Regions from separate parts of the Streptomyces sp. NBC_01314 genome, predicted to be linked through region 1. Evidence: riboswitches for the same ligand, from Rfam matches in the RefSeq annotation. Region 1 holds a riboswitch; each other region holds the start of a gene.

Region 1 (10,120 bases):
ACACCCCGATCGGCCACCCCTGGTTCCAGGCGCGCAGCGCGAGCCCGAACGCGGCGGTGGACTTGCCCTTGCCCACGCCCGTGTGCACGAACACCAGCGGACGATTCCGGCGCTGACGAGTCGTCAGTCCGTCGTCGGGTACGACACTCGGCTGTCCTTGCGGCATCTACGCGGCCCTCCTCGAAGTTCCCTGCGGTCCTTGCGTTCCGTGCGTCCCGTGCGTTCCCTGCACATCCCGAACCAGCCCGGCGATGGAGTCCGCGCGCAGCTCGTCCAACGTCACCGCCGTACCGCCCAGTTCACCAGCGAGCTGCCCGGCGAGCCCCAGCCGGACATGGCCCGACTCGCAGTCGACGACCACGGAGGCGGTGCCCTCGGCCGCGAACAGCCGCGCCGCCCGCCCGGCGAGCGCGACGGGCTCCGGCCCGCCGGTCGCCCGGCCGTCGGTCACCACCACGACCAGCGGCCGACGCGCGGGGTCCCGCAACCGCTCCACCCGCAGCACGTCGTGCGCCTTGAGCAGCCCGGCGGCGAGCGGCGTCCGTCCACCCGTCGGCAGCGACTCCAGCCGGGTCGCCGCCGCGTCCACGGACGAGGTCGGCGGCAGCGCCACCTCGGCGGCCGACCCCCGGAAGGTCACCAGACCCACCTTGTCCCGCCGCTGATAGGCGTCGAGGAGCAGCGACAGCACAGCGCCCTTCACGGCACTCATGCGCTGCCGCGCGGCCATCGACCCGGAGGCGTCGACCACGAACAGCACGAGGTTCCCCTCGCGCCCCTCCCGGGTCGCCTGCCGCAGATCGTCCCGGCGGACGACCAGCCCCGGCCCGGACCGGCCACGCGTCCGCTGATGCGGCGCGGCGGCCCGCACGGTCGCCGCCAGATGCAGCTTGGTCAGCGTGCCGCGAGGCCGACGCGCCCCGGTCGTGCGCCCGTGCTCGGTCCGCGCCCGCGAACGCCGCCCGGTAGCGCCCTCCCCGAGCCCCGGCACGCTCAACACCTTCGTACGAAAGGGCTCGGCGGCCCGTACGGCGGACTGCTCCCCGGCGGCCGGAGCCTGCGCCGGCACGCCCTCCCCGCTCTCGGACCGAGCCCCACTGTCGCCGCCCTGCGGCCCGTCGGGCTCGGAGGAGGGCGGCTGCCCACCGCCACCGGGCCCGTCAGGATCGGGATCGGGGTCTTCGTCCTTCGGGTCCTTCGGGTCCTCTGGGTCCTTTGGGTCTGCCGAGTCCGCCGGTGGCTCCGCGAACTCCTCCAGCGTCTCGTCGAGCCTGTCCTCGTCGAGGCCGGGCGCGTCGAACGGATTCCGCCGCCGCCGGTGCGGCAGCGCGAGCAGCGCCGCCTGCCGCACATCCTCCGCGAGCACCTCGGTCCGCCCGGCCCACGCGGCCAGCGCGGTCGCCGTCCGGGCCATCACGATGTCGGCCCGCATCCCGTCCACCTCGAAGGCCGCACAGGTCGCCGCGATCTGCCGCAGCACCCCGTCGCCCAGCACCACGGACGGCAACAACTCCCGTGCGGCGACGACCCGTTGCCGTACGTCGGTCTCCTCGTCCGCCCAACGGGTCACGAAAGCCGCCGGGTCGTCGTCATAGGCGAGCCGCCGCCGTACGACCTCCACCCGCTGGTCCGGCTCCCGCGAGGCCACGACCTCGACGGTCAGCCCGAACCGGTCGAGCAACTGCGGCCGCAGCTCACCCTCTTCGGGGTTCATGGTCCCGACGAGCAGAAACCGCGCGGCATGCCGTACGGAGACACCCTCGCGCTCCACGTACGAGGCGCCCATCGCGGCCGCGTCGAGCAGCAGGTCGACGAGGTGGTCGTGGAGCAGGTTGACCTCGTCGACGTAGAGGATCCCCCGGTGCGCGTCCGCGAGCAGCCCCGGCTCGAACGCCTTCACGCCCTCGGACAGCGCCCGCTCGATGTCGAGCGCGCCGACGAGCCGGTCCTCGGAGGCGCCGACGGGCAGCTCGACCATGCGCGACGGCCGCGTCTCGAACGCCGGCTCGTGCGGCCCGTCCGGACACGCGGGGTCCGGCTTCGCGGGATCGCACGAGAACCGGCAGCCGACGACGACCTCCACCTCCGGCAGCAGCGCCGCGAGCGCCCGCACGGCGGTGCTCTTCGCGGTCCCCTTCTCACCGCGCACCAGCACACCGCCGACCGCCGGCGACACCGCGTTCAGCAGCAGCGCCAGCCGCAGGTCGTCCTGGCCGACGACGGCCGTGAACGGAAACGGAACACTCACTTTGCGTCGCCCTCCAAGTCACCCTCCGGCCACGGGCGGTTGACCCGCGGCCGGTCGTTCAACAGCGAGCCTGTGCTCATCCGGACGCTCCCGGTACTCCCGGTGCTCCCGGCGGCACGAAAGGCAGTCCCGCCGGCGCGCCCGACTCGATGAGCCGCCACAGCGCGTCCGTGTCCGCGTGTTCCTCGATCAGGTCGCCGAGCCGGTCCAGCTGCTCCTCGCGCAGCGCGGCGAACGACGTGTCGGCGGCCGGCACGAAACGGCGCCCCGAGGCGGCCGCCACCTCACGCAGAAAGGCCCGCCGGAACCCGTCCGACTCCAACGACCCGTGCCAGTGCGTGCCCCAGGTCTGCCCGACCCGGCATCCGTCCAGGAAGGGAACCCCGCCCAGGACCTCGGCGACCCCGTGATGGATCTCGTATCCCTCGACCGGCTCCCCGAGGGCCTCCCCGACGGGCCGTGTGAGCGTCTTCCCGGGAGCGAAGCGCACGCGCACGGGCAGTATCCCGAGCCCGTCCACATGCCCCCGCCGGCTCTCGACCTCGTCCTCGATGTGCTCGCCGAGCACCTGGAACCCCCCGCAGATGCCGAGCACCGGCCGCCCTTCCGCGGCCCTGCGCACCAGGGCGTCGGCGAGCCCGCGTTCCCGCAGCCAGTCCAACGCCCGCACCGTCCCCCGGGTCCCCGGAACGACGACGAGGTCGGCGTCGGCCAGCTCCTCGGCCCGGTCCACGAACCGCACGACGACACCGGGTTCGGCGGCGAGCGCGTCCACGTCGGTGAAGTTGGACATCAGCGGCACCGCGCACACGGCGATCCGCAGCACGTCCGCCCCGACGGGCGGCGCGACGTTCGACTCCCGGACCGTCCCCCGCAGCGAGATCCGCAGCCCGTCCTCCTCGTCGATCCCGAGCCCGTGCCGGAACGGCAGCACGCCGTACGTCCGCCGCCCGGTGAGCCCGTGCAGCATGTCGAGCCCCGGCTCCAGCAGGGAGACGTCCCCCCGGAACTTGTTGACGAGGAACCCGGCGACGAGCGCCTGGTCCTCGGGCGAGAGCAGCGCGACGGTCCCGAAGAACGACGCGAAGACCCCACCGCGGTCGATGTCGCCGACGACGAGCACGGGAAGCCCGGCGTTCCGGGCGATCCCCATGTTGACGATGTCGGTCCTCCGGAGATTGATCTCGGCGGGGGAACCGGCCCCCTCACAGATCACCGCGTCATACGTGCCCCGCAACTCGGCGAGACACTCCAACACGGTCCCGAGCAGCCGCTGTTGCCGCCCCCCGTGGTACCCGCGCGCACTCATCTCCCCCACGGGCTTGCCCAGCAGCACCACCTGGCTGCTCCGCTCACCCCCGGGCTTCAGCAGAACGGGGTTCATGAGGGCACTGGGCTCCACCCGACAGGCCTGCGCCTGCATGGCCTGAGCCCGCCCGATCTCGGCGCCTTCCTTCGTCACGAAGGAGTTGAGCGACATGTTCTGCGCCTTGAAGGGCGCGACCTTGACCCCCTGCCGCACGAGCCACCGACAGATCCCGGCGGTGACGACACTCTTCCCGGCGTCGGAGGTGGTCCCGGCGACCAGTAGTCCGCCACTCATCCCTGACTCCTCAACCGCCGCGCCGGGCGCCTCGAAACCCGCCCTCGCAGCACCGCCCCACCCGCACTGACCCCCAACGCCAGCCAACTCACCCGCCGGGACAACCGAACAGCCCGCTCGATGTCCGCCACGGCGACAGCCCGCCCCTCCCCATTCAGCACCGGCCGATGCTCAACCCGCCCCCCGTACGACAACGTGCCCCCCAACCGCACTCCGAGCGCCCCCGCGAACGACGCCTCCACCGGCCCCGCGTTGGGACTCGGATGCTTCCCCGCATCGGCACGCCAGGCTCGAACGGCACCCCGGGCATCCCCGCCCGCGGCCGCGGCCAGCACCGCGGTCAGCCGGGCCCCCGGCCACCCCGCCACATCGTCCAGCCGCGCGGAGGCCCACCCGTACCGCCGATAACGCTCCGACCGGTGCCCGACCATGGCGTCCAACGTGTTGACGGCCCGAAACCCGACCAGCCCGGGCACCCCACCGACGGCCCCCCACACGAGCGCCCCCACCACCGCGTCGGACGTGTTCTCGGCGACGGACTCCACGACGGCCCGCGCGATCCCGGCCGGGTCGAGCGACTGAGGATCCCGCCCGCACAGATGCGGCAACCGCGCACGAGCACCCTCGAGATCCCCGGACTCCAGGTACCGCCCCACGGCCCGGGCCTCCCGCCCGAGCGAGGTCCCCCCGACGACGGCCCAGGTGGCAGCGGCGGTCAACGCGACGGAGGCCGCACGCGACGGCCGCACCGCGGACGCGGCAGCCGCCCCCAACGCCACGGCGCCACCCGCGCACACCGCCGTGTGCAGCGCGCCCCACCCCCGGTGGTCCCGCCACAGCACCCGTTCCACGGCACCGGCGGCCCGCCCGAACGCGGCGACCGGATGGCCCCGGCGAGGATCACCGAGCAGCAGATCACCGAGGAGTCCGGCGGCGGCGCCGTACGCGAAGACGCGGTCGGCACACACCCGTTCAGCCGATCACGGGGTCGGGCAGGGACCGGGCACCGAGGCCCGACGAGCAGCCGCACATGGCGCACATGGCGAAATGTCCTCACTCAGGGTGTCCACGCCCTGGTTCGACGAGACCGACGGCGAGAGTTCCTGGCTCCCGGGAGGTTCTTCCCCGGTGACAGTGGCGGGACCGCGCCGGACTCGCACCGGCTTCCTCTCCTACCGTCGTACATGGCCCCGGCAGTCCACCACGCCCCCGGAAGACCCGTCAACTTGCTGTTGACCTGCGGTGCAGCGGTGTGCTGAGCCCCACATCGCCGAAATATCGCCAGACGCCCGAATCGGCTCTTTCCACGCTCTTCCCCGATGCCCAAGCTGGGAACACTTGAGGGAACGGCAGTACGAAAGCTGAGCGCCGACGAGCGGCATCGGGACACGGCGCTCGGGTCGCCGCGGTGAGGACGCCGTGTCGGCGCGCTGACTGGTGAGGTGGAGGTCGGTGTGGTCGGCAGGGATTCGCCGGAGCGGTTGTGGCGCAGGAGCAGTTACTCCAGCACGCAGGGTGAGTGCGTCGAGGTGCTGCCCGAGCGGGGGCGCGTACTGTTGCGCGACTCGAACTGGAGCCAGAACTCTGTGCTCACCTTCCGCTACACGGCGTGGTGTGGTTTTCTGGCTGGACTTGTGGACCCGGGGACGGGCGACTCGTGACGGGTCACCCGGGGGACGGGAGGTGCACACATGGAAGATCGGCCCAGGAAGACGGTCTCGTCGCGCACGGGATATCAGCGCGCGCGCGGAACGTGGGTGACGGCGGCAGCGCCACTGGCACTCTTCTGCTCGGTCATGGGGGTGCTGGCAGTCGGTGCGGGCGCACTGGTGGCGTTCCTCGTCCCAGGAGGTGAAGTGCGCGGTCTGGTCTGGCTGGTGGTGACCGTTCTCGTCGCCGCCGGTGCCGGCCTCTGGTGGGGTCTCACTCCGGTCGCTGAGCGGCTCCGGGTCCTGAACCGGGCTCTCGCGGCGGCACAGCCCCGGAGGCCGGAGCGCCACTGACGCCGGTGCGGTGGCGCAGTGCTCTGCCCAGCCATGCCCCGAGCGCTGTGACCAGGGCTGCTCCCACGGCGCCGATCACAGCCGTGGCCAACGGTGTTGAGGCTCCGAGCGGAGCGCCCGGGGCGACCCGAGTGGCCACGGAGATGCTGAACAGCAGAGCGCTGCCGCATGTCGTGCCCAACAGCAGCCGTACCGACGGCAGGCGAATCTGTCCGGCGACCCGGGCGCTTTCGACCCGAATGAGGGCGTCGGTCCACTCGGGTTGCTGCATGGGGTAGGGCTTGAGGGTGCAGTCGTCGAGTGCGGCGGACTCCTGTCGGCCCGCCGTCTCGTCGGGATCTCTCGCCGTGCTGTCCGGTGGAACGGCGGGGGCTGAGCCCAACCCCCGCCACCACGCCCGTATTCCGAAGACCGCCATGAGGCCTCCCCCCGTTTCTCTGCCCGGGTGTCCCGCCCGGGGTCAGTCGTTGCTGAGACTCTCCTTGATCGCGTCGAGCGCCCCGACCATCCGGTCGCCGCGGTACGCGATGGAGCTGATGTCCTCGAAGCACTCCTGGTAGCGCGCTGTGAGGCCCAGGTCGTCACGGCTCGACAGGCCCCCCGTGGGACCTTCGATGTACAGCAGGTCGTCGTCGTCCTTGAACTCCAGCAGGATGAACGGCGCGGCGATGCCGTAGTGGGCTCCGGCGGAGAACGGCAGTAGCTGGAGGCTTGTGCGGGAGTGCTCCACCATCGTCCTGAGGTGGTCCAGTTGCCGCCGCATCACCGCCGGACCGCCGATTTCGCGCCGCACGGCCGCCTCGTCCAGAACGATGTTCATCGTGGGGCCGTTCTCGCTTTCGAAGAAGCGCTCCTGCCGGGTGATACGCAACTCAACCTGCTGGCGCACCTGGGACTCCGGTGCCTGGGCGGACAGCAGCGCGGTGGCGTAGTCCTCGGTCTGCACGAGGCCGGGAAGGATGATGGGGTTGTACATGCGAATGCTGTTCGCCGCGCCCTCGTAGCCGAGGTACTGGGCGTACTGCGGAGACACCAGCTCGCTGTACTGCGCCCACCAGGACTGGCCCTTCGAACCCCGGGCCGCGTTCTCCAGCTCGGTCACGCGTTCGGCATCCGTGACTTCGTACATCTGTAGGAGTGCGCGCAGGTCGGTGACGCCGAGGCTCACGGTGCCGGCCTCGATCCTGATCAGCTTGGAGAGTGACCACTCCAGGTGTTGCGCCGCGTCCCGCTGGGTCAGCCCGGCGTTCTCACGCGCCTTGCGCAGCTCGATGCGAAGCCTGCGTCGATTCAGGCTCGGATCGATGTCCCTGGCCATGGTGCTCCCTGCCACATGTCGTACCCGACTCGTCAGACCGCCACCTTCGAACAGTAACTCCCCAATAGAGTAGGTGAGTTAGCTGTCATCGGCTAGCGGCCGTCATTATGACATGTGTCGATTCGAAAACTTCGCCAAGGCATCCTCAATGCAAACAAAACCCCCGAAAGCGTCATGAACGCTCTCGGGGGTTGATTCTGCAGTTGTCACTACGGCCCCGTGGGGGCCGTGGGATTTCCGGTCTCAGGTCATGATCAGGGAAATTCCGTACGCCACTGCCGCCGCGCACAGCGCGAAGCACACGTACGCCCCAGTGGTCGCCGCCGCCACCGAGTCGCCCCGGGTCGACGCCTGCTCCCGCTTGGAGAGACCGACGATGCCCAGGGTGAAGAGGCCGACGAGGGCCACGGTGACCACGAGGCTGACTCCGAAGACGGAGCCGAGAGCTGCCCAGTCGATGTGCATGGTGGTGATTCCTCAGGGAGTCGTGGGGCTCAGACGGCGGGCGTCGGCGTGGACGAGCCCGCCGGGGCCGTGGTCTCGGCGGCGACCGTGGCCGCGGGGGCCGGGATGGTCGCCGTGAGATCCTCGGCCACGGTGCCGACCGGCGGTGGAGTCACGGCGGCCATCGCCGTCGTCACCACGCCGGGCGGCTCCTCGGTGTCGTTCACATTGGTGTGGTCGATCACCTCACGGCGCGAGACCACCCAGATCGCGGCGCTGGAGGCGACGAGGAAGACCGCGACGACGGCCGTGCCCCAGGTGCCGAAGGACGTCACCCACTCGGCGAGCGCGGCGACCAGCGCGGCGGCCGGCAGGGTCAGACCCCAGGCGATGAACATCCGGGTCGCGGTGGACCAGCGGACCACCCCGCCCTTGCGGCCGAGCCCCGCGCCCATCACCGCACCGGAGACCGAGTGCGTGGTGGAGAGCGAGAAGCCGAGGTGCGAGGAGGCCAGGATGACCGTGGCCGCGCTGGTCTGGGCGGCGAAGCCCTGCTGCGGCTGGAGGTCGGTCAGGCCCTTGCCCATCGTGCGGATGATGCGCCATCCGCCCAGGTAGGTGCCGAGTGCGATGGCCGTACCGGCGGAGAAGATGACCCACACCGGCGGGTCGGAGTCGGGTGCGAGGGTGCCGCCGGCGACCAGGGCGAGGGTGATGATGCCCATCGTCTTCTGGGCGTCGTTCGTGCCGTGGGCCAGCGAGACCAGGCCGGCGGAGGCGATCTGGCCGGCGCGGTAGCCCTTGCCGGAGGCCTTCTCGCTCGTGTGCTCACCGAGTCTGTACGTCAGCCGGGTGGCGAGCATCGCCGCGAGACCGGCGACCAGCGGGGCGGCGACGGCGGGGATCAGCACCTTGGTGACGAGAACGTCGCCGTGCACCGCGCCCACACCGACCGAGGCGATGGTGGCGCCGATCAGGCCGCCCATCAGGGCGTGCGAGGAGCTGGAGGGGAGTCCGACGAGCCAGGTCAGCAGGTTCCAGAGGATGGCGCCGACGAGCGCCGCGAATATGACCTCTGGCTGTATGCCGGACTCGTCGACGAGTCCCTTGGAGATGGTGTTGGCGACCTCGATGGAAAGGAACGCGCCGACAAGGTTGAGCACGGCGGACATGGCTACCGCGACCTTGGGCTTCATGGCGCCTGTCGAGATGGTGGTGGCCATCGCGTTGGCGGTGTCGTGGAAACCGTTCGTAAAATCGAACGCAAGCGCGGTGATGACCACGATCGCGAGGATCAGCGAGAAGTTTTCCATTTACCCGAGCTTCTTTCGGACGTCATTGGCATAAGGACCGTAGGCAACCTGGGTGAACGGAAGATGAACTGGGGCGGGCGTACGGGTGTAGTGAATGAGATGTCGCCGCTCCGCTTGTGCGGAGCCGGACGCGTCGGGCTTGACGTCTGGCGGCCTGACGTTCGAACTGAGACGGAACGTCGAGGTCCGCTACCCGCTACCCCGCTGGCCCTTGGCGAACTTCTTCAGCCGGCTTGTCGTACGGGTTGTACTCGATTTGTACTCGATGTCGACGGCCGGCGGCAGCGTCGACCGTCCGAGCGTCGGCCGCCGCCATTGTTCACGAAGCGGGCGGCCCGGGCCTTGCCGGACGACTCGGTTCGGCGATCACCGGCCAATCGTCAACGCCGGTCGATATAGGCCTATATGGGCTCTTCCGGAGGTCTTCGTCCGGCCTGCCGTGCCCCCGCCCGGGAGCCGTCGGGGGATCCGCCTGGCAGGATCACGGCATGGCTGAGCAGTGGCGCGACACCCGGGACGAGCGGGGCACGGGTGAGGACGCACAGAACTCGCGGGACATGGGGCGGCGGGGTGTGCCGGACGACGTGGCGCGCGCGTGGGACGAGCTCGTCGCGGCGGCCCGCCGGACGGTGGCCGACGGTCTGGTCGTCGGCACCTCCGGCAACGTGTCCGTACGCGTCGGGGACACCGTCCTGGTCACACCGACGGGAGTGCCGTACGACCGTCTGACGTCGGACGACGTCACGGGTGTCGACCTCTCCGGCCGGCAGGTCCTCGGCGCGCTTCGCCCGACGAGTGAGCTCCCCATGCACCTGGCGATCCATACCACCACCGAGGCCCGCGCCGTCGTCCACACCCACGCCGTCCACGCGACGGCCGTCTCCACCCTCGTGAGCGAGCTGCCGCTGATCCACTACATGTCCGCGGCCCTCGGCGGACCCGTCCGAGTCGCCCCCTACGCGACCTACGGCACCCCCGAGTTGGCCGAGAACATGCTCCGCGCTCTGACGGGGCGCACCGCTTGTCTCCTCCAGAACCACGGCACGATCACCTACGGGGACACCCTCTCCGAGGCCTACGACCGCACGACCCAACTCGAATGGATGTGCCAGGTCTGGCTGAAGGCCTCCTCCGTGCCCGGCCTCACCCCCCATCTACTCACCCGCGAACAGGTGAACAGGACGGGGCAAC
Region 2 (10,120 bases), 710 kb from region 1:
GGTTGAATGAGCCTTGTAGTCCCGCGTGTGCTCCGGCCTCGAAAGGCAGAACCTGGACGTTGATTCGGTGATTCTTCTCGAAGGCCAACAGTTTCAACAATTGGCCCCGCATGACATCCGCGCCACCGAGCTTCTGGTAGAGCGCGGCTTCGCTGATGACGGCCCACAGGACCGGTGGCTCCTCCTTCTCGAAGATGCGCTGGCGGGCGAGTCGTACGGCGGTCCGTTCGTCGAGGTCGGTCTCGTCCAGGGCGCCCAGTACAGCGCGTACGTAGTTCTCTGTCTGGAGCAGGCCGTGGATCAAGTGCGTCTGGAACGTGTAGATCTCGGCGGCCCGAACCTCGATCTCCGCCACCTGCTGAAACCAGGCCGGAAGTTGACTGCGCATCACCAGCACCGCCAGCCGGGACAGCAGCCCGCCCGTCTCCAGCGCCACATCCACCCGCTCGCTGAACTCCAGCGTCGGGCATTTTCTCGCGGTTTCGATCTGTCCCACCAGCGACGCGGTGTACCCGAGGATGTCCCCCAACTGCTTCTGCGTCAGGCTCGCGGCCTCGCGGCAGCGCCGCAACTCGTAGCCGTAGTAGTCCAGTGGTGAGGCGCCGGGGTCGAGGGTGTGGATCTGGGTCACGTGCGGTCCCTCCGTCGAGCTTGAACCCACTCTTCAACAGGTTGTGTCCGATCTGTAGCTGAGAGTAGCCGCGTCGGGTCAGTCTTGGGGCGTGAACGCATACTTTCCCCCCTTCCTCCTGGGTGCCCCACCCGCCCAGTACCGGATCAGCCTCACCGTCGGTGAGCACTCGGCGCATCACATCCGCCATATCGTCCGCTCGTATCTCGACGAGTGGGAGCTGCCGGAGCTGACCGACGCCGTCGAGCTGGGCGTGACGGAGCTGCTCGCCAACGTCGTACGGCATGTCCCGGACCGGCGGTGCACGCTGCTGTTGCTGCGGGCGGCGGCCGGGGTGCGGGTGGAGGTGGGCGACGGGTCGGCTCAGCTCCCCGTCGTGCGGGACGACTTGCCGCCGGACTCGGAACGCGGGCGCGGCCTCACACTGTTGGGCGCGGTGTCCGACAAGTGGGGGGTGGGGCCCAGGGGGGCCGGGGGCAAGACGGTGTGGTTCGAGTGCCGGGGCGGCGCCGACTGAAGCGGTCGCCGTTCGCCGCGGCGGGAACGTGCCGTGCGGACGGCGAAGGCGGTGGCCCCGGGGATCGGGGGCCGCCGCCTTCGGTCTGGGTCGGCTGTGCCGGTTGTTTCGTCCGTGTCAGCCGTGCAGCTCGCGCTGGTGGTGCGGGTCTTGCTGGATCAGTACCAGTTGTTGGCCTGCCAGAAGTTCCACGCGCCACAGGGGCTGCCGTAGCGGTCCTTCATGTAGTCCACGCCCCACTTGATCTGCGTGGCGGCGTTGGTCTTCCAGTCGGAGCCCGCGGTGGACATCTTCGAGCCGGGCAGGGCCTGGACCAGGCCGTATGCGCCGGAGGACGAGTTCGTCGCCTTGATGTTCCAGTCGCTCTCGTGGTCGACGATGTTGGAGAAGCACTTGTACTGGGCCGAGTCCGCGATCATCTTCTTCGCCACAGCCTGCGCCTGAGTGGCCTCCGACGCGGCCTGGGCGGGCGCGGCGGCGAACAGGGCACCGGTGGCGGCAGCGGCCAGGGTGACACCGGCGAGGGCCTTCTTCGGGGAGGCGATGCGGCGGAGAACGGAGACGGTCACGGGGATCCTTTTCTTCGGGGACACGGCCGTCGCGGGCATGCCTTCACCACGTGCTGTGCGGTGGGGGCGTACGTCGGCGCCGAGGCCCGGGTGGGCTCGTCGGCGCCGTTGCGACTCCTCCAGGGAAACAGCCGGAGCGGCCGTCCGCAATGACCCTTTTTGCTAGTTGTAGTCGTATTCGCGGTGAAGGTGCCCTCTGTGACGTGGCTCTCAAAGTGCTGGTCAGCGCGGGTAAGGGCGTGTGCACGTCACGTACTTCGATCTACGAGCCCGGTTCGTATGTGATGTGGGTCCTGTGTGGTGGTTCACGGCTCATGTAACGGACGGTGAGTGGTGCGGTTCGTGTGGGTCATCGGGTGGGCGGGGTGAATGTGACCGCGCTCTCGAAGGCGGCCCTGCGGGTGGCCCGGCGCAGTGCCTTCAGGACCGGGGTACCGAGGGTGAGGGTCAGGGCGACGGTGACGACCGCGCGGCCCAGGTCCCAGCCGAGGGACGTGGCCAGGCAGTACGCGACGAAACGGGCGAGGTTCGCCGCCGGGGCCGCCGACTCGTCGAAGGCGATGTTCGAGGCGAGCGTGTCGATGAAGGGCCAGCCGTAGAGGTTCATGACCGTGCCGTAGGCGAAGGCGGCGACGAAGCCGTAGGCGGCGAGCAGGGCCAGCTCGGTACGGCCGCGCAGGCGGTGCGCGCCCGGCAGCAGTCCGGCGCCCATCGCGAACCATCCCATCGACAGCATCTGGAACGGCATCCACGGCCCCACACCGCCCGTGAGCAGCGCGGACGAGAACATCGTGACCGCGCCGAGGGTGAAGCCGAAGCCGGGGCCGAGGACGCGGCCGCTGAGGAGCATGAGGAAGAACATCGGCTCGATGCCGGCCGTCCCCGCTCCGATCGGCCGCAGCGCCGCCCCGGTCGCCGCGAGCACCCCGAGCATCGCCACCGCCTTCGCCCCCAGCCCGGCCTCGGAGAGCGTCGCGCCGACGACCCCGACCAGCAGCACCAGCAGCCCCGCGAACAGCCAGGGCGCGTCCTTCGCGTGCGCGGTCACCTGCGAGCCGGGGTCCGCGAAGAAGGGCCAGCTGAAAGCCGCCGCACCGATGAGGCTGACGAGGACGAGGGCGGCGATGGTGCGGGGGGAGAGGGGGACGGGGCGGGGACGTGGGCGGCGGCGAGCGGGGGTGGGGGGTTCGGTGTCGGTGGGGGAGGAGCCGCTCATGGCTGGCGCCCTTCCGCCTTGGCCCCGCCCTTTTCCTCCGGCTCGTCCCCGGCCTGCCCTTCCGCCTTGACTCCAGCCTGTTTTTCCAGCTCGGCCCCGCCCCGTTCCTCCGGCCCGGCCGCCCGCAGGGCGCGTCGTACCTGTGCTGCGGTCAGCCACTTCTGGGGTGCGAGGATCTTTGTGACCTGGGGGGCGAAGGAGGGGGAGCCGACGACGACCTCGGGGGTCGGGCCGTCGGCGACGATCTCGCCGTCGGCGAGGATCAGGACGCGGTGGGCCAGCTCGGCGGCCAGTTCCACGTCGTGCGTGGCCAGGATGATGGCGTGGCCGTCGGCGGCGAGCCCGCGCAGGGTCGTGACCAGGCGGGACTTGGCCGCGTAGTCGAGGCCCCGGGTCGGCTCGTCGAGGAGGAGCAGCGGTGGGCGGGCCGTGAGGACGACCGCGAGCGCGAGGGCCAGCCGCTGCCCCTCCGACAGGTCACGGGGGTGAGTGTCGTCCCCGATCCCGGGCAGCAGCTCGGAGGCGAGCCTCCGGCACGTGCCCGGCTCGGCCCCCGCGTCCCGGTCCGCCGCCGCGCACTCCGCCGCGACGGTGTCGGTGTACAGGAGGTCGCGCGGCTCCTGCGGTACGAGCCCGACCCGGCGTACGAGATCCTTCGGCGCCGTGCGGTGTGGCGTCAGCCCGCCCACGCGCACCGAACCGGCCGCCGGTTCCACCAGTCCGACCAGCGCGGAGAGGAGCGTGGATTTGCCGGCGCCGTTGCGGCCCATGAGAGCGATCGTCTCGCCGGGGGTGACGGTGAGGTCGATGTGGGTGAGGGCGTGGACGTGGCCGCGGTGGACATCGAGGGCCCTGACTGTCGCCGGTTCGGCGGGAGGTGAGGGGGTGGGAGGGGTGGAATGTTTGCCGAGGAGGCGCCGGAGGAGGGGGGAGGGGCGGGCCGGGGGGAGCTCGGGGGCTTCTGTGCGTCGCGGGGTGCGGGTGGGTTGTGGTTGATCGGGCGGTTCCCCGCGCCCCTTTGGAGCGCGGGTGGTGTCCGGTGTTCGAGTCGCGAGGCGTTCCCGCAGTGGTCCCGCGCGGCGGCGGGCGTCCCGCACCGTCAGCGGCAGTGGGGACCAGCCCGCCAGCCGCCCGAGGTCCACCACCGGCGGATACACGGGAGAGACCGCCATGATCTCGGCCGGGGTGCCGAGGGTCAACGGGGCACCGGGGGCCGGGAGGAGGGCGACCTGGTCGGCGTACTGGACGACGCGTTCCAGGCGGTGTTCGGCCATCAGGACGGTCGTGCCGAGGTCGTGGACGAGTCGCTGGAGCACGGCCAGGACCTCCTCGGCGGCGGCCGGGTCCAGCGCCGAGGTCGGCTCGTCGAGGACGAGCACACGCGGGTGCGGGGTGAGGACGGACCCGATGGCGACGCGCTGCTGCTGGCCGCCGGAGAGCGTGGCGATGGGACGGTCGCGGAGCCCGGCGAGCCCCAGCAGGTCGAGCGTCTCCTCCACCCGGCGCCGCATGACGTCCGGAGCGAGCCCCAACGACTCCATCCCGTAGGCGAGTTCGTCCTCGACGGTGTCCGTCACGAAGTGCGACAGCGGGTCCTGCCCCACCGTGCCGACCACGTCGGCGAGTTCACGAGGCTTGTGCGTACGGGTGTCCCGCCCGGCCACCGTGACCCGGCCGCGCAGGGTGCCGCCGGTGAAGTGCGGCACGAGCCCGCTCACCGCCCCGAGCACCGTCGACTTGCCGACGCCCGACGGCCCGACGAGCAGCACGAGTTCACCCTCCGGGACCTCGAAGTCCACGCCCTGGACGGTGGGTTCCGCCACTCCCTTGTACGTCACGGAGACATCCTCGAAGCGGATCACGCGGGTTCCTTCGTCGGTGGGGCGGCGTTCGGCTGGGTGCGCGGCGGGGCGGGCCTCGACGAGGCGGGCTTCGGTGGGGCGGGCACCACGAACGCGGGGAGTAGGCCCAGCAGGATCGCGGCGGCCGGCCGGAGGGGGAGGTCCGGGGAGGTGAGGGGTACGACGGTGGGGTGCAGGGCGGCGGAGTCGTACGCGCCGAGGACGATCAGCAGCACGGCGACGGCGATGCCGGACCCGGCCACCAGCCACGCGCGCCCGCCCCACACGTCCGGCCGGTAGCGGGTGCGCGGCGAGCGACGGCCGCCCAGCCGCAGTCCGGTGAGCGCGGCGGCCAGCCCGGCGAGCAGCACGGGGAGGCCGTAGGTGCCGCCCTCGGCGGTCAGTACGCCGTACGTTCCCGCGCAGACGCCGAGCAGCCCGCCGAGGGTGAGCGCGGCGGTCGTACGGCGGACCGGGGCGGGGACCTGTGCGGTACGGCCGTAGCCGCGCGAGTCCATCGCGGCGGCGAGCGCGACCGATCGCTCCAACGCGCCCTCCAGCACGGGCAGTCCGACGTGCAGCAGCCCCCGTACGCCCCGGTCCGGCCGCCCTCGCAGCCGCCGCGCGGCCCGCAACCGCTGGACGTCCGCCACCAGATGCGGTGCGAACGTCATCGCCACCACCACGGCGACGCCCGCCTCGTACAGGGCGCCGGGGAGCGACTTGAGCAGCCGCGCCGGGTTCGCGAGGGCGTTCGCGGCGCCGATGCAGATCAGCAGGGTGGCCAGCCGCAGCCCGTCATACAGCGCGAACAGAAACCCCTCCGCTGTGACCCGGCCACCGAGTCGGATCCCCTGTGACCAGTCGGGCAGTGGCACTTCGGGGAGCGTGAACAGGGTGTGCGTACCGGGGATGGGCGAGCCCAGCACGATCGCGAAGACCAGCCGAATGAGCAGTACGGCGAGACCGAGCTTCACGAACGCGGTGTACGACCGGGCCCAGGGCGCGTCGGTCCGATGCGTGGCCACGACGTATCCGGCGACCGCGACGAGGAGGCAGAGGAGAAGGGGGTTGGTGGTACGGGACGCGGCAGTCGCGAGCCCGAGGGCCCAGACCCACCAGGCGAGGGGGTGCACGCCGAGCTCCCTGCTCCCCCTGACCACCGGCAGTCGTGCCGCTGGGCCGGCTTCCCGCCCCGTCGTCTCGGCCGCGGGTAGTTGTGCCGGTCGGCTGAATTTCCGCCACCACCGCATCCGCCCTACCTCCGACGCCGCCGCGCCTGCCACACCGCAGCGGCCCCCAGCACGGCGACCACTCCCACGCCCGCGAGCAGCCCGACGGACGGCCCGCCCCCTTCGTCGGAGGTGACAGCGCCAGCGGGCGGCGAACTCGGTTCGTCCGTGCGGGCGTCGCCGGTGGGATCGCCCCCGGCATCGGTATCGACATCGGCGCCGGTATCGGCATCGGCATCGGCATCGGAGCCGACCGCCTCACCGCACCCCTTCCCCGGATAGTCGGCGATCGCGCAGAGCATCGCGTTCGTGTCGTACCGAAGCGGCTTCGCGACGGACGCCAACGCCTCGGCCGTACTCGCGTCGTCCGGAACGCGCGCACACGCCGTACGCGCCGTCGGCGGCGTCTCACCGGCCGGCGCGTCCGCCGCCGTACCGAAGTCGATGACCAGCGCGACCCGCTTCTCCCCACCCCGCGCGGCTGTTTCCCCACAGATCGCGGCGAAGTCGGCGGCCCCACGCGGCTGGGCCGCGTCCGCGGAGTCCCTGCTGACCGCGAACCGGAACCCCTGGACATCCCCGTCGGACGGCCGCGCGGTCGACGGTCCCTGCGTGGCATACGTCCAGGCCGAACCGTCCCGATCCCAGAACGACCAGTAGCGGTACGCCGAGGCATGAGCCTGCCCCACGCCCACGCTCCCCAGCAGGAGCAGGATGCCGCTCAGCAGCGGCAACACGCCACGCAGCCGGGGCCGGGGCAGAAGAGGCGAGGCCGACCACGACGAGCCCGTCGGCGCGGCAGTCGACCTGATCGCGGCGGCCCTCCGGCGGCCGATCACGCCTCCCGCCGCTTCCTGCCGGCCCTCACCAGTACGAACCCGACGACGCCCCCGACAACGGCGAGCCCGAACCCGATCGCCCACCACGCGCCAGCCCCGAGACCGGCGCCGTCCTCCTCCCCGGTGGCGGTCTCGTCGCTCGGTATGGAGGAGTAGTCGTCCACGTCGCGCGCCGGACCGGTCTCCTTCAGCTGGGCCACGAGGTCGGCGCCACCGAAGTCGCGCGGGTCGTCACCGGCGGCGTGCGCGGCGAAGACGAGCTGGGCGTACGCGGCGGGGCCGGCCTTGGCCGCCCAGACGCCGTAGTTCTTCTCCAGCCAGGCGAGCGGCTTCGCGGTCGCGCCCTTGTCCCCGGCGGCGGCGAGCGCGACGACCGCGTCGGCGGTGTTGCCGTGGTCGGGCTGATCCTCCGCACCCGCGAGGGCGGACGTCAGAAAACCGTCGGCGGCGAGGGCGCCGGCCAGGTAGTCGGCCCCGTTGTGGGCCAGATCCTCCGGCGAGTCACCCGAAACGCACTCCCCGACGGAATCCCCTTGTTTCCCCGGCCCGTTCCCCGCCTCGGCGGCGAACCCCTTGCCCAGGCTGCCGAGTACGGCGGCGGCCGTGGCGTCGGCGTTCGCGGCGAGACCGCCCTTCTTGTCGGGCTGATAGGCGAAGGCGCCGCCGTCGTTCCCGCCGTCCTTCCCACTCCCCTTGCCGTCCTTCTCCCCGTCCCCGCAGGGGATGGCGAGGGCGCGGAGGGCGTCATAGGGCGAGTTGCCGGCCTTCTTCTGCTTGTCGGGGGCGTCGCCCACGGCGGTCAGCGCGCCGATCACGACGGACGTCGAGTTCGCGTCGCTGGGCCCGCCGGCGGTGTAGCCCCAGCCGCCGTCCTTGTTCTGGTTGTCCTTCAGCCAGCGCACCGCCCGCCCCGTCTCGGCGTCCTGTCCTCCGACCGCGGCGAGCGCCTGGACCGCGGCGGCCGTGCTGTTGGTGTCGACCGTCGTCCTGGCATCGCACCGCGCGGTGGCGTCGGCCCGGTACGCCGCGAACGCCCCGCTCGCGCACTGCTGCCCGACGAGCCACCGCACGGCGCCGGCACCGGGCTTCTCCTCCACGGTGTCCAGCGCGAGCAGCGCGAGGGACTGCCGCCAGACACCGTCGTACGTGGGGTCGGTGGAGCCGTACAGGCCGGTGGGGATCGCCTGCGACGGCGAGGCGGAGGGAGCGGCGGATGCCACGGGAGACGCGTCGTCGGCGAGAGCGACCGGCGCGAAACCGCCACCGAATCCGCCACCGAATCCGCCACCGAGTCCGGTGCCGAGCCCGGCTGTGACGGCCAGTACGGCGACTACCGCGGCGCTGCGGCGGACATTCATGATCGGCGGCTGCCTCTCCCTGACGGGGAGCCGGGCGCACGGCGAAGCGCCGGGCGGCTCGGCTCCGTATTCCTCGACGGTGCCGTACACCGGCGGGCCGCCGGTGACGCGAGCCGGTCACGATTCCGTACAGGGCAGTCCGACTTGCCTCCCCCTTGCCGGGGTCGGCTCACGGTTGCGGGTCAGCGCCGGATTTGCACCGGCTTCCCCCCGTACGGGTGTGATGACGACCCGGTCACTCTACCTGCCGGTAGCCAAAAGCCTGAGGGCAGTTGGTGCGCCGGGATAGGTTCGGGCCATGCGCACGGGGAGACTGCTGGGGTCCGGCCGCACGGCCGACGTGTACGAACTCCACACCGACGAAAGCGAGTCCGCGACGGCCGGGCCCGCCACCCTCGTCGCCCACAGCGAAGCCACCGCCCCCGACGGACTCGACGACGGTGACGGAGCTGACGGACATACCGGACGCGGTGGGCGCCCCGGGCGCAACGGGCTTACCGGACCCGCCGCAGCCGACGGACACCACACGGTCGATGGGCCCAACGGCCATTTCGCGGCCGACGGAGCCGGCGGGAGCGGCCGAGGCGACGCGCTCGGTTGGGCCGAGGGGCCGTCCGGGGACGGCGGACCTGGAAACCGTGACGCAGCCAGCGGCCCTGGTGGCCCCGGCGACCGTGGCGAAGTCGGCGGGCGCGGCGGCCGTCGCGGCCTCGGCGGCCGTGCCGCAACCGGCCGAACCGGGAGCCCGGAAGGCGCCGTCGGTGCCTGGGTGTTGCGGCGCTACCGGGACGGCTGGGGTGACGCGGCCGCCGAGGCCGAGATCATGGAGCACGTACGGGCCCACGGGTACCCCGTCCCGCGCGTGCGCTCGGCGAGCCGTACGGAAATGGTGCTGGAGCGGCTGTCCGGCCCGACGATGCTGGAGGCCGTCGCCACCGGTCTGCTCGACCCGGCGCAGGTCGGCGCCACCCTGGCACGCCTCCTGCACTCCCTCCATGCCCTCCCGCCTCGCAACCAAGCGCTCTGCACGCCCCGCGGCCAGGACATCTCCCCGCCCCGCGACCAAGACATCTCCCTGCCCGGCAGCCAAGACATCTCCCCGCCCCGCAGTCATACGCCCGGCCACTCCCTCAGCCCCACCGCCGCCGCGCCGCCCCCCACCCGCGGGGCGTCGTCCACAGCGCCCACACCCCGCGTCCTCCACCTGGACCTGCACCCCGAGAACGTCATCCTCACGACCCACGGCCCCCGGGTCATCGACTGGAGCACTGCCGAGGAGGGGCCGCCCGGCCTCGACTGGGGTACGTCCGCAGTGATCCTCGCCCAAGTCGCCGTCGACACCGCCGACTTCCGTGCCGAGATGGCCCACGCCACACTCGTCTCCCTCCTCCTCGCCCAGCAGCCCGACGGCCCCTCCGCCCTGACGGAGGAGGGACTCGTCGAGGCGGGACGGCGCCGCGCGGCCAACCCGACGATGACCGCGCGCGAAGTGGAACTCGTGGGAGCCGCCGAGGAGTTGATCCGCTCCCTCATGCTTCCGGCGACGGTGGCCTGAGAGCACGGCCTGGTGAGGGCGCGGCGGCGGCCTCCAGCCTCGACGAAAGCCCCTCACACCGCCACATACGTCACCGGATCGCTCCCCGTCACCGCCTCCGCCCGCCCCAGCTTCACCAGTCGCCGCAGATGCGCCTCCGCCTCGGAGACCGCGATGTTGCGGGAGCCGAAGGGGATCTGGGGCCAGGGGCGGTTCCACTCCATGCGTTCGGCGAGTTGCCAGGGGGTGAGGGGAGAGGCGAGGAGGGCGAGCAGGCCGGTGAGCCGGGACTCGTGGTGGGCCAGCAACTCCCGTACGCGGGCGGCGGAGTCGGTGAACGCGTACTGGTGGGCGGGCAGGACCTCGGCGGCGCCGAGGCGCCC
Region 3 (10,120 bases), 1.6 Mb from region 1:
CGAGGTCCCCGAGGAGCTGACCACCGCCATCCGTGCCGCCGGGGTGAGCCGGTGGACGATCTGGCGCAGCGGCACCGACCTGTTCCACCTGCTGGAGGTCGAGGACTACGCGGCGATGATCGCCGAACTGGAGAAACTCCCGGTCAACATCGCCTGGCAGGCCCGCATGGCAGACCTGCTCGACATCGTCCACGACTACTCGGCGGAGGGCTCCGACGCGGGCCTGCCCGTGGTGTGGGAACTGTGAGCGGCGCGGCACCCGCGGAAGCGCCGACCGGCACCGGCGCCCGCCCCGTGATCGTCGACGCCCACCACCATGTCTGGGACCTCTCCGTCCGCGACCAGGACTGGATCACCGGCCCCGAACTCGCCCCGCTGCGCCGCGACTTCACCCTCCGCGACCTGGAACCGGAGGCGCGCGCCGCCGGTGTCACCGCCTCGGTGCTGGTGCAGACGGTCACCGTGCCCGAGGAGACCCCCGAGTTCCTGGCCCTGGCCGCCGACAGCGACCTGGTCGCCGGGGTAGTCGGCTGGACCGACCTCACGTCGCCCGATGTCGCCGCCGCCCTCGCCGAGCTGCGCGAAGGGCCCGGCGGTGAGCACCTGGTGGGCCTCCGCCACCAGGTGCAGGGCGAACCCGATCCCCGCTGGCTGGTACGCCCGGACGTCCTGCGGGGCCTGGCCGCCGTCGCCGACGCGGGACTCGTCTACGACCTCCTGGTCAAGCCCCACCAACTCCCGGCCGCCGTGGAGGCGGCGGCACGCCTCCCCCGACTCACCTTCGTCCTCGACCACTTGGCGAAGCCGCCCGTGACCTCCGGCGAACTGGAGCCGTGGGCGGGGCGGATACGGCGACTGGCCGCCCTTCCGAACACTGTCTGCAAGCTCTCCGGCCTGGTCACGGAAGCGGACTGGAAAACCTGGTCCGTCGCGGACCTCGTCCCGTACGCCGACACCGTGCTGGACGCCTTCGGCCCCGGCCGGCTGATGTTCGGCTCCGACTGGCCCGTCTGCCGGCTCGCCTCCGACTACCTCGAAGTCCTCGACGCGGCAGGGGCGTTGATGTCCGGACTGGGCCCGTCGGAACACCGGGACGTCTTCGCGGGAACCGCCGTCCGCGTCTACGGCCTGCGCGTGTGAGCGGCCCCGCCGAAGACTCCGAGGGGGCTCCTCAGCCGTCGGCCGGTATCGGGGGAGCGACGCGCGCCCCCGCCATGGAGGCCAGCTCCTCCGGGGTGCGCGGGCCGGACTCCTCACCGGTCAACAGCCTTTGCTCGCGGAGCAGTTGCGTGACCGCGATCCCCCAGGGCAACCGCAGCCCCGCCTGCTGGAGGAGGTCCGTGCGGGCGAGCATCGTGGCCACCGGGCCCGTGCGCGCGCCGGACGGGGTGAGCAGCGCCGCGTCGTCGGCCCAGCGCAGGGCGAGATCGACGTCGTGGGTGGCCATCACGACGGTGGTGCCGGACCGGCGCAGCTCGTCCAGGGTGGCGAGGAGCCGCTCCTGTCCGTCGGGGTCGAGCCCGGCGGTCGGCTCGTCGAGGATCAGCACCCTGGGCCGCATCGCGACCGCGCCGGCGATGGCGGTCCGCTTGCGCTGCCCGTAGGAGAGCAGATGGGTGGGCCGGTCGGCGAGGGCACTGATGCCGAGCGCGCCGAGCGCCTCGTCCACCCGGGTCCGCACCTGCGCGTCGGACAACCCGAGGTTCAGCGGCCCGAACGACACGTCCTGCGCGACGGACGCCGCGAACAGCTGGTCGTCCGGGTCCTGGACGACCAGCTGGACCGTCGTACGCAGCCGGGTCAGACCCTTCCGGTCGTGCGTCACCGGCCGCCCCTCGACCGAGAGTTCGCCCGTGCGGGGCCGCAGCCCGCCGCTGAGCAGCCGCATCAGTGTGGTCTTGCCGCTGCCGTTGCGGCCCAGCAGGGCGAGCGCGCGCCCCTCGTGCACCTCGAAGTCGAGATCGCTGAGCACGGCCGGACCGTCCTCGTACGCGAAGGACGCGCCCCGCAGGGCGACCAGCTCGGGCTCGCTCATGGCAGCGGCCTTTCCAGGACGAAGGTGAGGACGGCCAAGGCCGCGAGGAGCGCCACGCTGGCCAGGGTGAAGCGGGCCGAGACCCGGGCCTCGGGTACCAGGACACGCAGGGTGCCGTCGTACCCCCGCCCGGCGAGCCCGGTCTGCAGCCGGGCCGCGCGGTCGAAGGCCCGTACGAACGCGGTGGCGCCGAGACCGGCGAGCGAACGCCAGGTGGCGGCCCGCGTGGTGTGCCCCAGCCGGGCGGCCTGTGCCTCCCGGATCCGGCGCACGGAGTCCAGGAGCAGAAAGCTCATGCGGTACGTGACCAGCGCCACGTCCACGACCGGCGCGGGCACCCCGGCCTTCACCAGGCGCGGCAGCAGGTCCGACATGGGTGTGGTGAAGGCGAACAGGAGGACGCCGAGGGAGGCGGCCGAGGTGCGCAGCAGCAGCTCCCCGGCGCGGGCCGGGCCGCCGTCGGCCAGGGTGAGGAACCCGTCGGGCCCGGCGACCTGGACGAGCAGCGGCAGCGCGCCGGTCACGCAGAAGCCCAACGGCACCCGGTAGGCACGCCACAGGCGACGGCCGGGCACGCCCGCCGGGCCCAGCAGGACGACGAGCGCGGTCAGCAGGACCAGGGCCGCGCCGGGCCAGGGCGGCAGGGAGATCGCGAGCACGGTGAGGCCGAGCCCGAGCACGGCCTTGTCCACGGGATGGCGGCGGCGCCAGCGACTGCTGTGCGCCGCCGCGTCGATCGGCAGCACGAGGGCTCAGCCCCGCCCGGCGGGGGACTCCCCGGCAGCACCGGACGGGCCTTCGTCGCCGGGCGAGGCCTTCGCGGCTGCCGTGGCCGTCACAACTGCCGTGCCGGCCGCGACCGTCGCGCCCGCCGGAACCGCCTCGGCAGTCCCGGCCGCGGTGGTGTCCCCGGCCCCGTCCAGCTCTGCCCGGGCCCGCGCCTCGCCCTGGCGGCGGCCCCGGTGGATACCGAAGTAGTAGGCGAGGACGCCCGCGCCGAGCGCCGCCTGCAGGGAGAACAGCGCCGACTCGATCTCACCGGAGGGCGGCTCGTACAGGGGCGAGAACCACGGCTCGTAGTCCGGCTCGATCTCGGTGATCGCCGTCTCCGCCTCGCCGTCGGAGCCCGTGAAGGGCTCCTCCTTGTGGTCGCCGAGGCCGAGGGCCAGTGGCAGGACGGCGAGCGCGGCCACGACGAGCAGCAGCAGGACGTTGATCTTCGTGTTCCGGTTCATCGGGCCACCGCCTGGGTCTCGGCCTCGGTCTCGGTGCCGTCGCGCCTGCCGGCCAGGAGCACGCCGAGCCGGGTCAGTTCGCCCTTGCTCGACTGCACCAGCAGACGCATCACCAGCACGGTGAGGAGACCTTCGCTGACCGCGAGGGGGATCTGGGTGACGGCGAAGATGGAGCCGAACTTGCCGAGCGCGCCCAGGAAGCCGCTGCTCGGGTCGGGGAAGGAGAGCGCGAGCTGCACGCTGGTGACGCAGTAGGTGACGAGGTCGGCGACGAACGCGCCGAAGAACACCGTGACCATCAGCGGCACGTCGAACCGCCGCAGCAGCCGGTAGATCCCGTACCCCGCCCAGGGGCCGGCGATCGCCATCGAGAAGACGTTGGCGCCGAGCGTGGTCAGACCGCCGTGCGCGAGCAGCAGGGCCTGGAAGAGCAGGGTGATGGTGCCAAGGACCGCCATGATCGGTGGCCGGAACAGGATGGCGCCAAGGCCGGTGCCGGTGGGGTGGGAGCAACTCCCGGTGACCGACGGCAGCTTCAGCGCGGACAGGACGAAGGTGAAGGCACCCGAAGCGCCGAGCAGCAGCGTGCTCTCGGGATGCTCCTTGACCTCACGGGTGAGTGCCCGGACTCCGTGGACGACGAATGGCGCGGACGCGACGCTCCAGGCGATCGCGTGCGCCGGAGGAAGGAAACCCTCGGCTATGTGCATGGCTCAGCAGACCCTCTCCAGCACCTCGTGGATGGTTGACGCGCCTTGGCCGGTCTCCTGGCTTACGGGTGACACCGCCCATGCTCCGCCTTCCCGGGTCACAAAGACCCAGTGGCTGTCCGTGAGGACTGGAGCCGGACTTCCCGATCACAGTGGCGAGGGCCGCACCGGCATGACACCGGATTTCCCGTTCACCAAGGCGTGGTGACAGTAGTGCCCACATAAGGACGCTGACAAGCGGAGACCAGGGGCGCGCGGGCGCCGTGGAACAGCTCACACCCCGGCGCACGCCCCACCGCCCCCACGCCGCACACGAGCGAACCCCGATGGCGACGGATGGCGGCGGATGGCGGGAACTGTTCGTACAGGTGGTCGCCCTTGGCCACAGGTCCTGCCCTGCGCTTGAATGCACCCTTCACGCCGTCGGCACAGGGAGTCCGCAGTGCACCGCCCGACCTTGGTACGCAGTTCGCGCCGTCTCGGCGTTCTCACCGCAGCCGCGCTCGCGGTCACCGTCGCCATCGCGGGGCCGGCCGTGGCCCACACGGAGGTCGAGGCGGAGGGCGCCCGAGCCCTCGACCAGAACGTCGAACTGACCTTCTCCGCGGAGTCGGAGTCCGCCTCGGCCGGCATCACCAAGCTGGAAGTGATCCTCCCCAAGGGCCTGGTCCCCTCCGACATCACCTACGAGGAGGGCCCCGACGGCTGGAAGTTCGCCCCCACAGGCCGGGGCTACACCGTCTCGGGCACGAAGCTCGCGGTGGGGGAGGACGTCGAGTACGCCGTCACCGTACGGCAGCTGCCCGACGCCAAGTCTCTGGCCTTCAAGACCCTGCAGTCGTACAGCGACGGCAAGGTGGACCGCTGGATCGAACTGGAGGAGGAATCCGAGGGGGACGGCCACGGGCACGGTCACCCGGCACCCCGTCTGGACCTGAAGGCCGCCGCACCCGGCGCCGAAGTCGTCAGCCCCACCCCGTCGGAGGAGCCCACGAAGGCCTCCCCCTCCCCGTCCCCCGAACCGAGTGCCAAGGCCTCCACGGCGTCGGCGGAGCCCGCTGCGGACAGCGCCGACGGCGACGACGGTGTCTCCCTCGCCGTGCCGCTCGGTATCGGCGCGGCCGTCCTCCTCGCACTCGGCGGCGGTCTGTGGTGGTTCCGGTCCCGTCGGGAGGGGACCACCTGACAGGTCCGCACGCTCGGGAGCTCGTGCGACCGCGCCGTCCATCGAAGGACTCTGACCTGACCGAAATGTGGCAGGGGCTTTACTGCGACCCTCTTGCAGTTACCATCCCGCCGCACAAGGCTGAAGGGGTCCGACGGCACGCACACGGCACGACGAGTGAGGCGCACGCCCCCATGGCTCCTGTTACCGACACCGCCCCCTCGGCCACCACCGAGAAGGGCGGTTTCTCATGGCGTCGGATCCGCGACTCGATGACGCGCGGGGAGTGGGCGAGTCTCGGCGGTATGGCCGGGTTCATCCTGGCGCTGCATCTCATCGGCTGGTTCACGCTGGTCGTGATCGTCGCCCCCGAGCACTACAGCGTCGGCAGCAGGACCTTCGGCATCGGTATGGGCGTCACCGCCTACACCCTGGGAATGCGGCACGCCTTCGACGCCGACCACATCGCCGCCATCGACAACACCACCCGCAAACTGATGGGCGAGGGGCAGCGCCCGCTGTCGGTCGGCTTCTGGTTCTCCCTCGGCCACTCGTCGATCGTCTTCGTCCTCACCTTCCTGCTCACCCTCGGCGTCAAGGCGCTCGCCGGCCCTGTGCGCAACGGCGCCTCCGGGTTGCACGACCTCACCGGCTGGATCGGCACCACCGTCTCCGGGACGTTCCTCTATGTCATCGCCATCATCAACATGGTGATCATGGTGGGCATCTGGAAGGTGTTCCGGGAGATGCGCTCGGGCTCCTTCGACGAGGCCGCCCTGGAGGAGCGGCTGAACAGCCGGGGGTTCATGAACCGCGTCCTCGGGCGGCTGATGAAGTCGATCACCCGTCCCTGGCAGATGTTCCCGCTCGGTCTGCTCTTCGGCCTCGGGTTCGACACGGCGACCGAGGTCGCGCTCCTGGTTCTGGCCGGTTCGGGCGCGGCCTCAGGACTGCCCTGGTACGCGATCCTGTGCCTGCCGATCCTGTTCGCGGCCGGTATGTCCCTCCTGGACACGATCGACGGCTCGTTCATGAACTTCGCCTACGGCTGGGCGTTCTCCAAGCCGGTCCGCAAGGTCTACTACAACCTCACCATCACGGGCCTCTCGGTCGCCGTCGCCCTCATCATCGGCACCGTCGAACTGCTCGGCCTCGTCGCCGAGAAGGCCCATCTGCGCGGCACGTTCTGGGACTGGGTCGTCGGCCTCGACCTCAACATCATCGGCTACGTCGTCGTCGGCCTGTTCTTCGTCACCTGGGCGGTCGCGCTGCTGGTGTGGCGGTTCGGGCGGATCGAGGAGAAGTGGACGACGGGCTGAACATCCAGCCGCGCCCCCGCGCCCCCGCGCCCCCGCGCCCCCGCGCCCCCGCGCCCCCGTGACCCACCCTCCGCCCCGGCCTACGAATCGGTCTCGATCCGTGGCACCGCCTGGGGCGCCGACGACGATCACGCCATCATGAACCCATGAACCGGCCACCGCCGCGCCTCCACACCCCAGAGCGGCTCACGGCCGACGACTCGACCCTGAACGTGGCGCTCGTCTACCCGATGCAGGGCCCCGCAGGGATCTTCGGCCCCACCTGCGGCGCGTGCGCGCGGCTGGCCGCCGAGGAGGTCAACAAGGCCGGGGGAGTGCTCGGCAGGGAGCTGCGGCTGATCGAGGTCGACGGCGGGGCCGAGCCGCGGCGGGTCGCCGAGGACGTCGAGGCACTGGTCGCCTCGGGCGCGGTGCAGGGCGTCACCGGCTGGCACATCTCCTCCGTCCGGCAGGCCGTGGCCCCACGCATCGCGCACCGGGTGCCGTACGTGTACACGGCCCTGTACGAGGGCGGGGAGCGCACCGAGGGCGTCTTCATGACGAGCGAGACGCCCTCCTGGCAACTGCTGCCCGCGATGCGGCTGCTCGCCGAGTCACGCGGTGTGCGCCGCTGGTTCGTCGTCGGCAACAACTACGTGTGGCCCCGCCGGACCGCACGGGCGGCCCGGGGCTACGCCCGCGCGTGCCGGGGCCGGGTCAGCGGCGAGGCGTATCTGCCGCTCGGCACCGAGGACTTCGAGGACGTCCTGCGCCGTATCGAGCGGGCCGACGCCGACGGGGTCCTGATGCTCCTGGTCGGCAGCGACGCGGTCCGCTTCAACCGGGCCTTCGCCGCCTCCGGGCTCGACCGGCGGTGCCTGCGGCTGAGCACGCTGATGGACGAGAACATGCTGATGGGCAGCGGCCCCGAGGCCACCCTCGACCTGTACAGCACGGCCGGTTTCTTCGCCTCGCTCGCCGACCGGAACACCCTGGACTTCCACGGCCAGTACGCCGGCCGCTTCGGTCTGGAGGCGCCCACGCCGGGCGGCGTCGGCGAGTCCTGCTACGAGGGCGTCCTGCTGCTCGCCGCGCTCGTCGAACGGGCGCGCGCCCTGGACGTGGCCGCCATCGGGGCGGCCGCCGACACCGTCTCCTACGAGGGTCCGCGTGGCCTGCTGGGCCTGGACGGGCGGCATGTGCGCCAGCGCATCTACCTCGCGAGGGCGGAAGGCTGCGACTTCAACGTCCTCGCCCAGCTGCGCGCTCCGCACGACCTGCGTTGACCCCTCCCCGGCCGTCGGGGGGTCCGTCGCCCTCCAGGGTCCGGGCCAGCCGACCCAGCAGGCTTCCCAGCAGCTTCGTGTCCTCGTCGGTCAGCGGCTCCGACTCGGCCCAGTCGGCGCGCACTTCGCGGGCGAGCAGTTGCCATCGCTCCAGGCCGCGCGGGGTGAGGTGGGCGAGGACGCGGCGCCGGTCCACGGGATCGACGCGGCGGAAGACCAGGTTCTGGTCGACGAGTTGGTCGATCAGCTTGGTCAGGCTCGGCGCCGGCAGGAAGGCGTGTTCGGCGAGAGCCGTCATGTTGTGACCCTGCCCGTCGGAGAGCAGATCGAGTACCCGCCAGGCCTCGACGGAACTGTCGAACTCGTCGAGCACGGACTGGACTCGGCGTACGGAGAGGCGCTCGGCCCGGGTCAGAAGGTGGAGCAGTTCCTCGGGCCGCCTCGCCATCGCACTCCTCAACTCGCCTTCAGCCGCCCCCGCGACGGTGATGCCAAAGCTTAACCTCGCCCCCCGCTCCTGACAGAGGGATCAGAAGCGCATCCTTTCTGTGAGAAGTAACAAGTATTTCGCAGCCTCAAAAAAATACTTCCTCCAGAAACTGTTCTTCAATTGCGCCGAAACGCATGGGAAACAGTTGCCTCGCAGGCTGTGGTCGCACTTCAGCGACCTAGGAGGTATTGATGTCCGGGATCGGTATCAGCAGACGGGGTCTCCTCGTGAGCGCGTCGGCGCTCGGCACGACCGCCGCCCTCAGCGCGTGCGGCGCCAAGACGGGCAGCGGCACGTCGTCGGCCGCCGGAGCGGAGGCGGACACCTCCGGCGACACCGTCAAGGTGGGCCTGCTGAACTCGCTCTCGGGCACCATGGCCATCAGCGAGGTCACCGTGCACAACGCGCTGCTGCTCGCGGTGAAGGAGATCAACGCCGCCGGAGGCGTCCTGGGCAAGAAGCTGAAGCCCATCAGCCAGGACGGTGCCTCCGACTGGCCGACCTTCGCCGAGAAGGCGGAAGCCCTGATCACCGACGACAGGGTGGTCGCCACCTTCGGCTGCTGGACCTCCGCCAGCCGCAAGGCCGTCAAGCCGGTCTTCGAACGCTACAAGTCGCTCCTCTTCTACCCCGTGCAGTACGAGGGCCTGGAGCAGTCCCCGTACATCTTCTACATCGGCGCCACCACCAACCAGCAGATCGTCCCCGCCCTCGACTACCTCAAGAAGCAGGGCCTGACGCGGCTGTACCTGGTGGGCAGCGACTACGTCTTCCCGCGCACCGCCAACAAGATAATCAAGGCGTACGCGGAGGCCCAGGGCATGAAGGTGGTCGGCGAGGACTACGCGCCGCTCGGCTCCACCGAGTTCAGCACCATCGTCAACAAGGTCAAGGACGCCGGCGCGGACGCCGTGTTCAACACCCTCAACGGCGACAGCAACGTGGCCTTCTTCAAGGAGTACAAGTCCGCCGGGCTGACCGCGAAGAGCCTGCCGGTCCTCTCGGTGTCGATCGCCGAGGAGGAGGTCAAGAGCATCGGCACCCAGTACCTGGAAGGCCAGTTGACCGCCTGGAACTACTACGAGACCACCCCGGGCGCCGCCAACACCAAGTTCGTCGCGGCCTACCAGGCGGCCTACGGCAAGGACAAGCCGACCAGCGACCCCATGGAGGCCGCCTACATCTCCGTCTACCTATGGAAGGAGATGGTCGAGAAGGCCGGTTCCTTCGACGTGGCGAAGGTCAAGAAGGCCTCCGGCGGCATCGAACTCGACGCCCCCGAGGGCAAGGTCACGGTCGACGGCGCGACGCAACACGTCTACAAGACGGCCCGGATCGGAAGGGTCGGCTCGGACGGTCTGATCGAGGAGATCTGGAACTCCGGCAAGCCGATCAAGCCGGACCCGTATTTGAAGGGTTACGACTGGGCGGCCGGGTTGTCCTGAATCCGACGGTGAGTGGGGTTACTCGCGCGGTTTCCCGCGCCCCTGAAAGAAAGGGCCCCCGCGCCCCTGAAAAAAGCACGGGCGCAGCCCCTGACTTATCAGGAGCGCGGGGAACCGCGCGACCAGCCCCCACCGGACCCGCACCCGCCGAACAACCCCGCCCCGGACCCGGAGCCGCCCCATGACGGTCATCCTCAATCAATCCTTCACCGGCATCAGCATCGGCGCCGTCCTCCTGCTCATCGCGCTCGGCCTGACCCTGACCTTCGGTCAGATGGGCGTGATCAACATGGCGCACGGCGAGTTCATCATGGCCGGCGCCTACACCACGTACGTGCTGCAGAAGTCCATCAGCGGCGCCGGCGTCTCCCTGCTTCTCGCCCTGCCGCTGGCCTTCCTGGTCGCCGGAGCCATGGGCGCGCTGCTCGAATGGCTGCTCATCCGGCGTCTCTACAC

The links. Region 1 has a riboswitch for cobalamin ahead of OG622_RS38270 (cobalamin biosynthesis protein). Riboswitches for the same ligand answer to the same signal wherever they lie in the genome.
Positions count from the first base shown of each region.
Region 2: another riboswitch for cobalamin. It lies ahead of OG622_RS35250 (prenyltransferase/squalene oxidase repeat-containing protein); the one in region 1 lies ahead of OG622_RS38270 (cobalamin biosynthesis protein).
Region 3: another riboswitch for cobalamin. It lies ahead of OG622_RS45085 (energy-coupling factor ABC transporter permease); the one in region 1 lies ahead of OG622_RS38270 (cobalamin biosynthesis protein).

Region 1 is NZ_CP108394.1:8,704,563-8,714,682, forward strand. Features, by position in the region: gene cobO (cob(I)yrinic acid a,c-diamide adenosyltransferase) at 1-166, opposite strand, end outside; gene OG622_RS38260 (putative cobaltochelatase) at 167-2,248, opposite strand; gene OG622_RS38265 (cobyric acid synthase) at 2,325-3,851, opposite strand; gene OG622_RS38270 (cobalamin biosynthesis protein) at 3,848-4,819, opposite strand; cobalamin riboswitch at 4,928-5,070, opposite strand; gene OG622_RS38275 (DUF397 domain-containing protein) at 5,306-5,512, shown strand; gene OG622_RS38280 (hypothetical protein) at 5,609-5,854, shown strand; gene OG622_RS38285 (helix-turn-helix domain-containing protein) at 6,315-7,172, opposite strand; gene OG622_RS38290 (hypothetical protein) at 7,416-7,637, opposite strand; gene OG622_RS38295 (anion permease) at 7,667-8,929, opposite strand; gene OG622_RS38300 (class II aldolase/adducin family protein) at 9,418-10,120, shown strand, end outside.
Region 2 is NZ_CP108394.1:7,997,669-8,007,788, forward strand. Features, by position in the region: gene OG622_RS35215 (Scr1 family TA system antitoxin-like transcriptional regulator) at 1-631, opposite strand, end outside; gene OG622_RS35220 (ATP-binding protein) at 723-1,148, shown strand; gene OG622_RS35225 (transglycosylase SLT domain-containing protein) at 1,307-1,717, opposite strand; gene OG622_RS35230 (ECF transporter S component) at 2,067-2,933, opposite strand; gene OG622_RS35235 (ABC transporter ATP-binding protein) at 2,930-4,795, opposite strand; gene OG622_RS35240 (energy-coupling factor transporter transmembrane component T) at 4,792-5,910, opposite strand; gene OG622_RS35245 (SCO2322 family protein) at 6,033-6,743, opposite strand; gene OG622_RS35250 (prenyltransferase/squalene oxidase repeat-containing protein) at 6,842-8,203, opposite strand; cobalamin riboswitch at 8,319-8,453, opposite strand; gene OG622_RS35255 (phosphotransferase family protein) at 8,502-9,758, shown strand; gene OG622_RS35260 (MBL fold metallo-hydrolase) at 9,812-10,120, opposite strand, start outside.
Region 3 is NZ_CP108394.1:10,258,329-10,268,448, forward strand. Features, by position in the region: gene OG622_RS45060 (L-rhamnose mutarotase) at 1-247, shown strand, start outside; gene OG622_RS45065 (amidohydrolase) at 244-1,140, shown strand; gene OG622_RS45070 (energy-coupling factor ABC transporter ATP-binding protein) at 1,172-2,035, opposite strand; gene cbiQ (cobalt ECF transporter T component CbiQ) at 2,032-2,781, opposite strand; gene OG622_RS45080 (energy-coupling factor ABC transporter substrate-binding protein) at 2,788-3,270, opposite strand; gene OG622_RS45085 (energy-coupling factor ABC transporter permease) at 3,267-3,980, opposite strand; cobalamin riboswitch at 4,010-4,216, opposite strand; gene OG622_RS45090 (DUF1775 domain-containing protein) at 4,423-5,166, shown strand; gene OG622_RS45095 (HoxN/HupN/NixA family nickel/cobalt transporter) at 5,340-6,464, shown strand; gene OG622_RS45100 (substrate-binding domain-containing protein) at 6,611-7,729, shown strand; gene OG622_RS45105 (MarR family winged helix-turn-helix transcriptional regulator) at 7,686-8,177, opposite strand; gene urtA (urea ABC transporter substrate-binding protein) at 8,411-9,664, shown strand; gene urtB (urea ABC transporter permease subunit UrtB) at 9,846-10,120, shown strand, end outside.